DNA from 2 places in the Devosia sp. 1566 genome. Region 2 is predicted to be linked to the other one. Evidence: riboswitches for the same ligand, from Rfam matches in the RefSeq annotation. Region 2 holds a riboswitch; the other holds the start of a gene.
The links. Region 2 has a riboswitch for thiamine pyrophosphate ahead of thiB (thiamine ABC transporter substrate binding subunit). Riboswitches for the same ligand answer to the same signal wherever they lie in the genome.
Positions count from the first base shown of each region.

Region 1: linked by a shared signal. The riboswitch ahead of ELX51_RS03930 (YkoF family thiamine/hydroxymethylpyrimidine-binding protein) and the one ahead of thiB (thiamine ABC transporter substrate binding subunit) in region 2 are both predicted to bind thiamine pyrophosphate.

Region 1 covers NZ_CP034767.1:800,495-807,592, forward strand. Annotated here, with positions in the region: gene ELX51_RS03915 (TSUP family transporter) at 1-414, opposite strand, end outside; gene ELX51_RS03920 (NAD(P)H-binding protein) at 489-1,361, opposite strand; gene ELX51_RS03925 (AraC family transcriptional regulator) at 1,472-2,428, shown strand; TPP riboswitch at 2,494-2,606, shown strand; gene ELX51_RS03930 (YkoF family thiamine/hydroxymethylpyrimidine-binding protein) at 2,597-3,205, shown strand; gene ELX51_RS03935 (ABC transporter permease) at 3,220-4,017, shown strand; gene ELX51_RS03940 (ABC transporter ATP-binding protein) at 4,014-4,763, shown strand; gene ELX51_RS03945 (ABC transporter substrate-binding protein) at 4,766-5,773, shown strand; gene ELX51_RS03950 (LLM class flavin-dependent oxidoreductase) at 5,770-7,074, shown strand; gene ELX51_RS03955 (hypothetical protein) at 7,076-7,098, opposite strand, start outside.
Region 2 covers NZ_CP034767.1:2,710,841-2,717,938, reverse strand. Annotated here, with positions in the region: gene ELX51_RS20070 (hypothetical protein) at 1-1,040, shown strand, start outside; gene ELX51_RS13110 (VOC family protein) at 1,244-1,669, shown strand; gene ELX51_RS13105 (ATP-binding cassette domain-containing protein) at 1,692-2,330, opposite strand; gene ELX51_RS13100 (hypothetical protein) at 2,317-3,903, opposite strand; gene thiB (thiamine ABC transporter substrate binding subunit) at 4,130-5,146, opposite strand; TPP riboswitch at 5,204-5,304, opposite strand; gene ELX51_RS13090 (thiamine diphosphokinase) at 5,330-6,031, shown strand; gene rpoH (RNA polymerase sigma factor RpoH) at 6,614-7,098, opposite strand, start outside.

The DNA of each region.
Region 1 (7,098 bases), 1.9 Mb from region 2:
ACCCACCAGGACGAACGAACCCGAAGAAGACCGGTTGGGCAGCGGATGCGGCTGCAGGATCAACTGGATGCTGGCACCAACGATGACGGCGCCCAGCAGCAGGCGTAGTCCGTCCAGATTGGCGTCCGCAAGCCATTCGAGCATGAAATAACCCAGCACCACCAAAAGGAGGCTGGCGCCAATGGCGAGGCGAAACTCGCTCCAGGCCACGTTACGCCAGCCTCGGGCCAACACCTGAGTTGCATTGACCACCGTGAGGATGCTCACGATCACCGCGGCTTCGGGCAGGGGCAGCAGCCCGAGAATGCCGATACCGCCCATCATCAACAGGCCAAAGGCAAAGCCCGTCAGCGTCTGCACATAAGCGGCAGCGCCGGCAAGGACCAAGAGCATGGCGACATTCAACGGGTCCATTACCAGCCTGTAAACAGAATCAACGCCCGGGATAATAGCTGCATTCCCCGGGCTTGGCGCCGTGAGGCGGCAAATCAACGACTGACCGCTGCTCTCTGGACTTCGTTCTGCGCAACTGGGACGGCGAAGCGCCAGGCATTGTCAGCCAGATAATCGACGAGCCGCCGGCCCGGTCGCCCGGTGAGTTGGCTGAAATCGTCAGTGACCTGGCTGAAATGACCCGCGCGAGTAGCAGTAAAGATCGGCAGCATCTGTTCAACCAGAGCTGGCGCCAGTTTCATGCGCCCCGACTCGCGCTTGAACTGCGCCTCGTCGACACCCTCGTAGGTGACGGTGCGGCCGCTGATCGCCGCAAGCGCCGCTACGGCCTCGGCATAGCCCAGGCTGTCGGGGCCGGTCAGGTTGAAAGCCCGACCATCCGCAACTGCCTGGGTCAAAGCGATAGCGGCAGCTTCGGCGATGTCGCGCGCATCAATCAAGCTGGTCGTGGCATCGCCCGCGGGAAGCGCAAGCCGGCCAAGCTCCATGATGCCGGCGTGCCAGCGCCCGTGGAAATTGTCGAGGAACCAGTTTGGACGCAGGATCGCGTAGGGCGCGCCTGAGCTTTCGATCTGCCGCTCCAGTTGCCGCAGCGGAATGGCGTCATTGGCATCCACCCCCAGAGCTGATTGCAACACCAACTTAATGCCGCGCCGCGCTGCGGCCTCGACGAAGGGGCCAAGCAGTAAATGTGGTTCGGCCGAGGTCGGAACGACGAGGTAAGCCGCATCGGTGCCGGCAAGCGCCGCTTCAAAAGTCCGGGCCTGACTATAGTCCAGCAGCACTGTGTTGGCGTCACCTCCTCGCCTTGTGCCAATTTTGACGCTGTGCCCGGCGATCAGCAGCCGATTGGCCAGGTGCTGCCCAACTGTGCCGGTTCCGGCCGCAACAAGTATGGTCTTGAACATCGCGTTCTCCTTTCTAACCAGGAGAAAGATGGCGCGCCCTGAGAGGACAAGCCATGTGAGCCGATCTCCCCTTTCTTGCAGATCGTCTTGAAAAGGTGCAGGAGAGCGGCATGAATGTGCTTGATCAATGGATCCGCATGTACGCCCGCAGCCGGATGACCCTCGTCCGCAGCCGGATGGTTGAGCCTTGGGGCTTCCGGCTCGATCCGGGGGCAATGATCGCCTTTCACCTCGTCTGGCAGGGGACCGCTTGGCTTCGCCGGGCTGGCGAAGCGCCACTCCGGCTGGAAGAGGGTGATCTGGTGGTCCTGAGTGATGGAAAGGCCCACGATCTCGTGGCCAGCCCCAAGGGCGAGGCGCCCCCCGTCAGCCAGTTCGTGCAACAAGGATTTGATGTCACCAGCCAGTCTCCTGACGCGGTGATCTTTTGCGGGCGCTTCCAGGTGGATGGCACGCGCCGGCTGGGACAATCGGCGCTACCGCCCTGCATTCACCTGCCCGCCGCCGAGCTGCGCAAGGACAATGGCATTTTGCCGATCGTGCTGTTGCTGGCCGAGGAATTGGAGCACCAGGGCTTGGGCAATGAAAGCCTGGTGGAAAGTCTTGCCGACAGCCTGCTGGTTTACGTGCTGCGCCGTGCAGCCGAGCGCGCCGGGCATTCCGCCGGATGGTTGCCGGCAATGAAGGATCCCAACCTTGCCAAGGTGTTCCGGGCGATCCATGCCGATCCCGCCGCCAAATGGACTGTCGAGGGCATGGCGAAGGTGGCGGGGCTGTCGCGCGCTGCCTTTGCCAGACGATTCCATAACCGGGCGGGAGAGCCGCCATTGACCTATCTTAAAGGCTGGAGGCTGACTCTGGCCGCCAGAAAGCTTGCCAGTGGCCCTACTTCGGTAGGGTCACTGGCAAGCGAAGCCGGCTACGCCTCGGAGGCGGCTTTCACGCGGGCGTTCAAGGACTATCACGGCCTCGCGCCTCGAGCTTATCTGCAGACGCTCCAAAGTGGCGCGCGCTTGCCTGATGGACAAGCAATCCAGGAACTGCGTCAAGCATCGCAAAGCGCCTGATCCAAGATCAACTCCGCCAATACAGACATGTGCTTGCATTTGCCGGCGATGCTGCCCTATGCTGGCCCTATCCACAGGGGTGCTCCGTATGGTCGGGGCTGAGATGAGGGCGGCAAGCCTTCGGACCCTATAGCTGATCTGGGTAATACCAGCGGAGCGAGGCGGGCCATGTTCTCAGGCGCACAGATTTCCCTTTATCCAATGACCGGCGACTTTGTCGGCGTGATCATGAACGCGCTGGGTGCGCTCGATCCCTATCGTGAACGCTTGCGCATCGAGACCGATGACGTCTCGACCCTGTTGGTCGGCCCGCCCGAAGTGCTGTTTCCGGCCATGCGCGATCTGTTCAGTGCCGCCGCGCGCGACGGCACCCATTGCGTGCTTTCGGCGACAATCTCGCGCGGCTGCCCGGGTGAGCCCGATGATGCCATCTGCCAGTCCAATTTGTTCGAGGGGCAGGCTGCGCCTCTTGAGGAGCGGCGCGCCAGTGCGCTTACGGCAGTGCAGGATGCGCCCGACATCGGCGTCTTCGGGGTGGCCCAATTGTCTCTCTATGTGATGGGACAGGGCCATCACATGGACGAAATCTATGGCTGCATCGACTTTCTCAAACAGTCGGGCACCTTCGAAAAGTCCAAGCATTTCGCCACCAAGCTCAATGGCGACACCGGCGCGCTATTCGCCACCATCGAGCAGGCCTTCTGCCGGTTTGGACCGGCTGAGGGACATGTCACCATCGACCTGACCGTGTCGGCCAACAGCCCCAGCGCGCGCTGAGCGGAAGGTCCGGCATGGCGCAGTTGTTCTCCTTCGGGCGCCTTGTCGCCCGGTTTCTCAGTCAAGCAGGGCCCGCCGTGTTTTCGGTGGTGACCCTGATCCTGGCCTGGGAAGCTTATGTGCAGCTTTCGGGCATCTCGCCAACGGCGTTGCCGGCGCCATCCCGCATTGTGGTTCAGGGCTACCAGAACCGGGACGCGCTGGCCGGGCACACATTAGCGACCTTGCAGGCCACCATTTTGGGTTTCGGCTGCTCGCTCTGCGCCGCATTGCTGTTTTCGGTCGTGGTGGACTTCTTTCGCCCGGTACGGCGGGCGTTGTTTCCGGTGTTCATCATCACCCAGACCCTGCCGCTGGTCGCCATCGCGCCGCTCATCGTGCTCTGGTTCGGCTTCGGGCTGACGCCCAAGATCGTGCTGGTCGCGCTGGTCACTTTTTTCCCAATGCTGGTGGCGCTGGTGCAGGGCTATGACTCCACCGATCGCGATATCGAGGCGCTGCTGGCGTCCATGGGAGCCTCGCGCTGGCGCCGGTTCAGGATGTCGCGGCTGCCTTCGGCCTTGCCTTATTTCTTTGCCGGGCTGCGCATTTCCATCACCTATGCCGTAGTCGGCGCGATCTTTGCCGAATATGCCGGGGCGGTCCGCGGCTTGGGCATCTATATTCTCAATGCCAAGAACAATTTTCGCCCCGACCTGGTGCTGGCCGCCGTCGTCGTCAGCGCGACGCTGACCCTGCTCCTGTTTGGCGCTACCGTCTTGGTGCAGCGGCTGACGATGCCCTGGACCCGCTTGGCGCAGAGGCGCCCATGACCACGCCCAGGCTTGAACTGCGCAACTTGGGCAAGAGCTTTGGCGATTCCGAAGTTCTGGCCGACATCAACTTGAGCGTTGGAGCAGGAGAGTTCGTTTCGATCCTCGGCCCTTCCGGCGCTGGTAAATCCACCATCCTACAGCTGCTGACCGGAGCGGTGTCCACTGATGGTGGGGAAATGCTGTTTGATGGCACGCCACTCGCCCCAAAGAGCCACCCCTTTGCCTTCATGCCGCAACGCGATGCGCTGATGCCGTGGCGGCGGATCATCGACAATGCCACTCTGGGCCTTGAGGTGGCGGGCATGACGCGCAAGGCGGCCCGGGCGGCAGTCCAGCCGCTCTTTGCTGAGTTTGGTTTGGCCGGATTTGAAAACTATTACCCCGCGCAGCTTTCCGGCGGCATGCGGCAGCGTGCAGCGCTGCTGCGCACAGTGGTGCAGCATAAATCCATGCTGCTGCTTGACGAGCCTTTCGGGGCCCTGGATGCCCTGACCCGCACGCGAATGCAGCGCTGGCTGGCTGGGATGTGGACGCGCCATCGCTGGACCGTGTTGCTGATCACCCACGATGTCCGCGAAGCGGTGCTGTTGTCCGACCGGATCTACCTGTTGTCGCCGCGCCCAGCGCGGATCGTGCGCCGCGTCGACGTGCCGCTCGAGCATCCGCGACCCCCAGCAGGGTCGGCGGTCATCGCTCAAATCGAAGCCGATATCCTGCAGACCTTGTTTGAACCGGAGGAATAATCATGCCGCTTTCGCGCCTGCTGCTGATCCTTGGCCTTGCCGCCGCCCTCGCCAGCCCACCCGCACTGGCCCAGCCGGTGCCGGTGACCATGGCGCTGGACTGGACGCCCAACACCAACCATGTCGGCCTCTTTGTTGCCCAGGCCAAGGGCTTTTATGAGGAGGCGGGGGTCGCAGTTGAGATCCTGCCTTATTCCGACACTTCCGCTGGCACGCTCGTGGCCAATGGGGTGGTAGATTTCGGTATTCTTGGCTCCATCGGTCTGTTCACCCAGCGCACGGCCGGGGTTGATCTGGTCGCGACTTATGCACTGGTGCAGACCGAAACGGGGCGCCTTGTGTTCAACGGCGACCGGCAGGATATTCAAAGCCCCAAGGACCTCGACGGCAAGACCTATGCCGGCTTTGGCAGTGACTGGGAGAATGCCCTGATTGGCACGATCATCCGCGCCGATGGCGGCCGGGGGGAATTCGAGACGGTCACCTTGGGCACTTCGGCCTATGAAGCGCTGGCTAACGGCGCGGTGGATTTCACCCTCGAAGTTTATACCTGGGAGGGGGTCAAGGCCGAACGCGATGGGCGATCACAGCGCGCCTTCCGCTATGCCGATTGGGGCGTGCCCGACCAGCACACCAACTTCATCGGCACCACTGGCGCCTTTTTGGCTGAGCACCCGGACACTGCCAAGGCGTTCCTTGGCGCGAGCCAGCGCGGTTACGCCTATGCCGTCGCCCATCCCGGCGAGGCGACCGATATTCTGGTCGCAGCCAATAGCGACGCGCTGCTGGACCGGGACTTTGTGCGCGCATCGCTGCAGGCGCTGATCGATGGGCACTACCTGCGGGCCGAGAATGGGGCCGTGGGCGTCATCAATCCCGCCAAGATGGAGGCGATGGGCACGTTCCTGTTTGAAGCCGGCATCCTCAAGGACGGCGACGGCAATCCTCTGGCCGCCAAGCCTGACTTCTCCGGCTACTATACCAGCGCCTATGTGGAAGCCGCGCCGTGACACCAAGGCGGCGCATGGGGCTCAACGCGGTGATCTATGGGCTGGGGAGTCATGAAGCAGGCTGGCGCATGCCTGAAAGCAATGCGTTGGCCTCGACCGATCTGGGCTATTGGACCGACATCGCTCGTCGGGCTGAAGCGGGTGGGTTCGATGCTTTGTTTCTGGGCGATGTGCTGGCGCTGCAGCAAGGCGCTGACCGGCACCTCTCGGACGCGATGGACCCCTTCGTCATCCTTTCGGCGCTGGCGGCAGTGACCGAGCGGATCGGGCTAATCGGCACGGCCTCGACCAGCTTTGATCATCCCTTTCATCTCGCCCGCCGCTTTGCTTCCCTCGATCACCTCAGCGGTGGCCGGGCGGGCTGGAACATCGTCACCTCCTCCAACGCCCTCGAGGCCCACAATTTCGGGCTCGACGCCATGCCTGACCATGGCGAGCGCTATGCGCGGGCCGCAGATGTCACCGCGGCTGTGCTGGCACTTTGGAGTTCCTGGCAGGCCGATGCCCGGATCGCGGACAAGCAGGCGGGCCGCTATCTTGATCTCGCAAAGGTTCGGACGGTAGATCATCACGGTCAGTTCGTGCGAACCCGCGGGCCGCTGAACGTGCCCCGCTCGCCGCAGGGCCGCCCTTTGCTGGCGCAGGCCGGCGCCTCCGAGGCCGGGCGTGATTTCGCGGTGCGCTATGCCGATCTGGTGTTCACGGTTCAGGCCGATCTTGCCGAGGCGCAACTGTTTTATCGCGACATGAAGGCAAGGGCTTCCCGCCACGGCCGGCCACCGGAAAGCCTGCTGATTTACCCTGGCATCGTGCCTATTGCTGCCCCGACGCGGGCGCAGGCGGAAGACCGCTTGGTGCAGTTGAATGGGTTCATGGTGCCTGAGCACGCGCTGGCCAAGCTCTCCGCGTTCCTGGGCACCGACTTGTCTGCGGCACAGCTGGATGACCCGCTGCCTCCTTTTGTCGGTGCAGGGGCCCCCAGCCAGTCGAGTCAAAGCCGCGTGGCTGTTTTGGTGGGCATCGCCAAACGAGAGGGGCTCAGCCTGCGGCAGTTGCTGATGCGCCTTGCCAGCGGTCGAGGGCACCTGCTGGCGGTCGGAACGGGCGCCGAGATCGCGGCGACCATGCAAGACTGGTTCGACCAAGGGGCCGCGGACGGCTTTAACGTGATGGCACCGTTGATGCCGGCCGATCTGCAGAGCTTTGTGGATCTGGTGATACCAGAGCTCACGGCATCGGGCCTGTTTACCGCAAGCGGGGAAACGCTGCTGCGGCAGCGCGTCCAACTCGGTCCGGCATAGGTCAGTCCACCCCCTGCCGGTGCA
Region 2 (7,098 bases):
ATTCCGACAACTTCGTGCCAGTGAGCGAGCCGCGCAGCGGCACGGGCCTGAGCATTTTCCTGATCGTTTTTGCAGTGCTTCTGGTTGGCGTGGGTGGCGCAGGCTTTTGGGCCTGGCGCGAAGGCTATGTGGACCTCAACCAGATGTTCGGGCAGGCCAGCACGGCGGTTGCCGAAGCGCCCGAGCCAGAACCTGATCTTACGACCCCAACGCTCGACCCGGTGCCGCCCAATGGCGACATTTCCGCGACCGACCAACCGGCAGTGCCCGGCAATACGGCGACCCAGACAGCGGCCGAGCCGACTACGGCGCTCGAGGCGCTGGAAACCGAGGACCGGCTGGAGCCGACGCCCGAGCCGGTGGTTCCCGATGGGACGCAGACCAGCCTGCCCGAACTGGGTGGTGGTGCGGACGACAAGGGCGAAGAGCGGCTGCCCGGGGAAGACCCTAGTGCGGCCGTGGCGCTCAATGATCCGGCGGCATCGGTCGACCCGGCCGTGCTGTCGGGCAGCCAGTCGCTGCTGCTGGAAGCCTCCCAGGATGGCCGCACCGGTGCGGTACCGTTCTCGGGCACGATAGAGTGGCGCGAAGGGGTCGACGAGATCGGCCAGCCCACGCTGATCGGCCAGGCCAATATTCCGGCGCGCAATCTCGGGGTCGAGATGACCATTCGCAAGAATTCCGATCCGAGCCTGCCCGCGAGCCACCTGATGGAGGTGGATTTCGATGTGAGCGACACCTTTATCGGGGGCACGATTGCGGGGCTGCCGGGCGTGTTGCTCAAGGACCAGGAACTGGTGCCCGGAACGCCGCTGGTGGGGGCTTCGGCCCGCGTCGTCGGTAATTCCTACCTGTTTGCGCTGAGTGCGGCCGAGCAGGATGCCAACACCAACCAGGACCTACTGCGCAGCCGAAAGTGGATGGATCTGGCAGTGGTGTATGGCACCGGGCGCAATGCGATCATCACCCTTGAAAAGGATGAGCAAGCGCAGGCGCTGTTCGACAAGGTCTTTGCGGCTTGGGGACAGGGGGGCAATTAGCCCCCCTTTTTGCATCCGCGTTTGGCCGGACAGAGGCCTCGCGGATTGACGCTCCGGCGGGGCTGGCTTAGCCTTGGCGTGTCTAAAACAGGTTAGGTCGGGAAGGTTGGCCCGGCCCCGCTTGCGGGTCCTTCCGCTGCTGCAGCGGCCCATGACGATCACGGCGCCAGCATCGGGCGGGCGCCGATCGAAAGGGCATGGACATGAAACCAAGGATTTCCGTTATCACCCTGGGCGTTGGCGATCTCGAGCGGGCGCTGCGCTTTTATCGCGATGGACTGGGCCTGCCGACGCAAGGCATTATCGGGCAGGAGTTCGAGCACGGCGCCGTCGCGTTCTTTGATCTGGCGGGCGGATTGAAGCTCGCGATCTGGGCGCAGGACGATATTGCGTTCGATACGGGCCTTACCCGGGAGCCGGTGTCGTCCACCGCAATGACGCTCGGGCACAATGTAAGGGAACGCGAAGAGGTCGACGCGATCATGGCGAGCGCCGAGGGCGCGGGCGCCGCGATCATCAAGCCCGCGCAAGACACGTTCTGGGGCGGGTATGCTGGGTATTTCCGCGACCCCGAGGGGCACCTCTGGGAAGTGGTCTGGAACCCGCAATTGCTGCCTGCGGGCGAATAAAGCGCCTGCTCGCGGTGGCAGCTTAGTCCGCCACCAGTTTCCGATCCGCCAGATGATAGCGCCGGCTGGCGAGGGCGAGGATATCATCATTGTGGTGGCTGACGAGGATGGTGTGCCAGCCATGCCGGACCGTCAGCGTCCTGACGAGATCGCGGATCACGGCGCGGGTTTGATCGTCGAGCGCCGAAAAGGGCTCGTCGAGCAGCAAAACCGGACGGGCGCGTAGCAGGGTGCGGGCGAGAGCGACGCGCTGCTTTTGCCCGCCCGATAGGGTCGCGGCGGGCTGGGCGCCAATGCCAGACAAACCAACTTCGGCGAGAGCGGCTTCCACTTGCTGGTGAACGCTTGCCTTGGGGATACGGGCGGGCAAGCCGAGGGCGATGTTGCGGCCGGCGCTCAAGTGCTCGAAGAGGCTTTCGCTTTGCAACAGAAGCGATACCGGGCGCTGCTCGGGTGGCAGGGGCACGAGTTGCTGGCCATCGAGCACGATGCTGCCCGAGGTCGGCGTGAGAAAGCCAGCGAGGAGATCAAGCAGGGTGGACTTGCCCGAACCGCTGGCGCCCGACACGGCGGTGATCTCGCCGGGCGCAGCGGCGAGGGAAAAACCATAGGGCTCGGCCGTGTTGGGATAAGCAAAACAAAGCTCGTCAACGCGCAGCACGGGCGATCCTTTCGGCAAGGCGAGGCAGGCCAACAAAGGCAATGATGGTGCCGATGAGGAGAATGGCGGCAATGGCCCCTGCATCATTGTTGCGATAGGCGCCGAGCGAGCGGAACATCAGCAGCGGCAAGGTTTGGAAATCCTGGGTGCCAAATAGGGCGATGACGCCCAGATCCCCCAGCGAAAAGCAAAAGGCGAGGGCGAGCATGACGCCCAGATCCTTGCCGATCAGGGGCAGTTCCACGAGGAAGAACTGCCGCCAGCCGCCCAGCCCGAGCGAGCGGATGAGCTTGCCCCTGGTTTTCGCGATGGCTTCGAGCGGCGGCGCAAGCGTAGCCATGGCAAAGGGCAGGGCGAGGAGGCTATTGGCAAGGATGACGACAGCGGGCGCGGCGGCGGCCGGCGCAAGGCCGAGGTCGCGAACGAGCAGGAAGAATCCCAGCGACAGCACTACGGCGGGCACGGCGAGATAAGCATAGGCCGGGATGCCCAGGAGCGTGCGCAGCGGCGGGCTGCCGGTGGCGCCGCGGCCAAGGGCCAGGGCAAGCGCCAAAAGCAGCGTGAGGAGTGCGGAGGCGCTGCCGATAAGGAGGCTGGTGAGGAGCGACCACCAGAAGCTCGGCTGGGCCAGGAGGCTGCCGAGACCGGCGCCGAGGCCATCCATCAGCACGGAGAGCAGGGGCAGGCCGAAGCAGAGGGTGGCGGTGGCGAGCACCAGCCATTGCAGCAGGCGGCTGGCGGAGCCGTCGTGCCAGGTGGTAGCGGGGGAAGAACCAAAGGCGGTGGGTACGGGCGCAAGGGCCGAGGCGGCGAGGATCACGGCCGAGCAAACAGCGATTTGCGTCAGCGCGAGGCGCACGGCGCCGGCGAGATCGAAATCCTGGCGGACAGCGGCGTAAATGGCGACCTCCAGCGTCTGGTTGGCGGGGCCACCGCCCAGCAGCAGCACTATAGGGAAGCTGGTGAAGGCGAGGAGAAATATGATGGCGCCGAGCCCTGGCAGGGTGCCGCGCAGGGCAGGCCAGTCGATAAGGGTGAAGCGTTGCCAGGCAGAGAGGGCCAGGGACTGGCCGGTTTTGAGGCGGGCGGCGGGAATGGCGTCGAGGCGGGCGAGGATGATGCGGGCGGCGAAGGCGCCATCGAGAATGACATGGGCAAAGAGAATGCCCCCGAGCCCGTAGGCAGGATTGCCCAAGGGGAAGCCCAGCACGGCTTCCGCGCCGCGATTGATCCAGCCATTGCGGCCCCAGATGGCGAGGAGCCCGAAGGCCACGACCATGCCGGGGGTGACGATGGCGGAGGCAAAGAAGGCGACGAGGAGATCGCGTCCGGGGAAGCGCAGACGATTGAGCGACCAGGCGACGGCGGTGCCGACCAGGAGCGACAGGACGGTGGTGAGCCCGGCCTGGATCGAGGTCATGCGCAGGAGGTGGGGAATATCGATGCGGCTGGTGGCGGCGGCATCGGTGGCGGCGGCGAGAATGGACCAGAGGACGAGAGCAATCAGCCCGGCAATGGCAAGCGCGAGGAGGCAAGCGGTGGCGATGCGCAAGGGGCGGGGTGGGAGGGTCATGGTCCGGTGGTTGGCGCTAGCCTTGGAGCGGGTTGATGGGCCTGAACCCCCACCCTGTCCCTCCCCTTAAGGGGGAGGGGACGTCGGCTGATGGAGCTGGGATGGCGGAGAGTCGTGGTGTGGCTATCAGGGACTGTGTTCCCTTGATCGCCCCCCTCAGTGTGCCTCCGCTCAAGGGGGAGGGGAGGCACACTGAGGGGTTCGAAGCTTGTGGCTGTCCTGATTCCTACTGGATGGCGGCGAGCATTTCGTCGATCCAGGCGGCGCGGTTGGCTTCGAGGTCGGTGTCGCTGATCGTCAAAGTCTTGGCGGGTTGCGGGAGGGTGCCGAAGGCCGGGTTGAGGTCGGCACCGAGATCGACCACGGGGAACATCCAGTTGGTGGTGGGGATGATCGCCTGGGCGGCGGGGGAGGCGAGGTAGGCCAGGAACTGACGGGCGAGCTCGGGCTGGTCGGTGGAGGCGAGCATGCCGGCGACCTCGACCTGCACGATATGGCCCTCATCAAACAGCGCCGCCTTGATGGTGTGATCGTCTTCATCGACGATGTGGTAGGCGGGCGAGGTGGTGTAGGAGAGCGCCATATCGGCTTCCCCGGTCAGGAAGAGATTATAGCTTTCCGACCAGTCGCGGGTGACGGCGAGGATATGGGGCTTGAGGCCGGCCCAGATTTCGGGGGCACGGTCGCCATAGGCGGCCTTGATCCAGAGCACGAGTCCAAGGCCCGGCGTGGCCGAGCGCGGGTCCTGGATGACGATCTTGAAGTCGTCGGGAAGCGCGATCAACTCCTCGAAGGAGGCGGGCGGGGTGGCGGTGCGGTCGGTATCGTAGACAAAGGCGAAATGGGCGTAGTCGACCGGCACGAATTGCGGATCGGTCCAGGGCTCGGGGAGGGCGAGATTGGCCAGCTCCAGGGTGTGATCGGCAAAGAGGCCGGTGGCGCGGGCTTCCCCGGCAGTGGCGACATCGAGGCCTACCACCAGATCGGCCGGGGTGGTAGCCCCTTCGAGCTGGACGCGGCGCAGGGCGCCGATGGAGGAATCGGCGGCGATGAATTCGACAGTGCAGCCGCCGCATTGGGCTTCAAAGCCTTCGGCGAGCTGGGGGCCGGGGCCCCATTCGGCGGCAAAGCCATCATAGGTATAGATGGTGAGCGCGGGTGCGGTTTGGGCCAAGGCGGGCGAGGCGGCCAGTCCGAAAAGGACCGCAAGCGCCAGGTGAGTGGTGTGGACCAAGATGGTCATCCCTTCATTGGTGTGCGGCCATGAGTGAAGGGATGGGTGTCAATGGCGGGCACGAGATGCCCTTGCCATCTCGAACTTCCTCCGCCAGCATGACCTGGTTCAGGTTCAATGGGTAATTCTCAGCTCCGGCTTGACCCGGAACACCCCAGCGAGACGCCGTGATCTTATAAGAGCGCCCCCCAAGTGCAAGAGAATTTCAGCCCAGCTGCCGACGCGCCCCTGCGCTTTGCCGGACCGATCGCCATTGTGGGCGGCGGGGCGGTGGAGAGCCAAACCCTGCGTGACCTCGCGGCAGCGGGGGTGACGCTGATCGGGGCCGATGGCGGGGCGGATGCGATCGGGGCGGCAGGGCTGGTGCCAGCGGCGATCATCGGGGATCTCGATTCCCTGCAGGATCGCGCCGGCTGGGAGCGGCGCACCCGCGTGTTGCACCTGCCCGAGCAGGTGACCACCGATTTCCAGAAGGCACTGCGCTCGACGCAGGCGCCGGTGACGCTGGCGCTGGGCATGACGGGCAAGCGGCTCGACCATACGCTCGCGGCACTGAGCGCGGTGCTGCAATATGCCCCCGAGCGGCACTTGCTGCTGGTGGACGAGATCGATGTGGCGCTGGCAGTGGTGGGGCCGATTACCTTTGAGGCGGCGGCCGGGGAGCGGGTGTCGATCCATCCGCTGGTGCCGATCGGGTTCGAGCGCTCGCAGGGGCTGCTCTATCCGATGGATGGCCTGCAGCTGGCGCCGGGCGGGCTGATCGGCACCTCCAATGCGGGCCTTGGGGGTCGGATCGAGATCGTGCCGGCTGAGCGGGTGCCGTGGCTGCTGATCCTGCCCAAGGCCCGGCTCTGGGATCTCGTCCAGGCGTGCCAAAATTCCGCCCGGGTCTGATGACCCTGCGGTTGGTGCTGCGACATGGGGCGAAGGTCGCCTCGGTGCCGGTCGTCCGGCAAAAGGGTAGAAGGTGAAGCAAGCTTCGCCCCATGCTCTATCGGAGACTCTTCGGTGAGGACCGTCCGTGGCTAGACCCGTGCCAAACGCCAGAAGCCCTGGGGCTTCATGGACCGGGGGATGAAATCGGTCCCGGATCATCCTCGTCCCGAAGGAGCTTGGGCGACCCCAAACCCATCCGATATCCCCGCACCGACCGTTCGTCGCGACCGCGCAGCTTGCCCGGGAACAAGGGGGATTGTGCCTGAGGTTTTCGGGGGCGGGGATAAGTTTGTGGGGTGGTGATGGCCGCCCTCGTGGTTCGAGGCTGCGCTACGCTGCGCACCTCACCATGAGGGCTCCGGCACATTCCCGCTCATTCCGCACTTCCGGGGGGTAAGGGCTTTTGGGGGGCATGAGTATGCCGGAGGCTCGATGGGCCCCGGGCTCAAGGCCAGGTTGGCATCGGCGGCGGGCTCGCAGGCGTAAAAAAGCCCTCGGGGGAAACCGAGGGCTGCATTGGTTGCTTGCGGCGGTCCAGCCTTATGCGGCGTTGGAGCGGGCAGCTTCGCGAACGGCGTCTTGCACTTTTTCGAAGGCGCGCACTTCGATCTGGCGGATGCGCTCGCGGCTGACATCGTATTGTTGGGCCAGCTCTTCGAGCGTCAGCGGATCTTCCTGCAGGCGGCGAGCCTGGAAGATGGCGCGCTCACGATCGTTGAGAACATCCATGGCATTGGTCAACAGACCCATGCGTTCGGAATATTCCTCGCTTTCACCAAGGGCAGTTTCCTGGCTGGGCGTGTCGTCGACGAGCCAGTCCTGCCATTCGGAGGAGCCTTCATCGGCGCGCATCGGCGAATTGAGCGAAGCATCGCCCGACAAGCGCGCATTCATCGAGACGACGTCATCCTCGGTGACGTTGAGGGTGGTCGCGATCTGCTTGATCTGGTCGGGATGGAGCGAGCCATCGTCGAGCGCGGCGATCTGACCCTTCACCTTGCGCAGGTTGAAGAACAGCCGCTTCT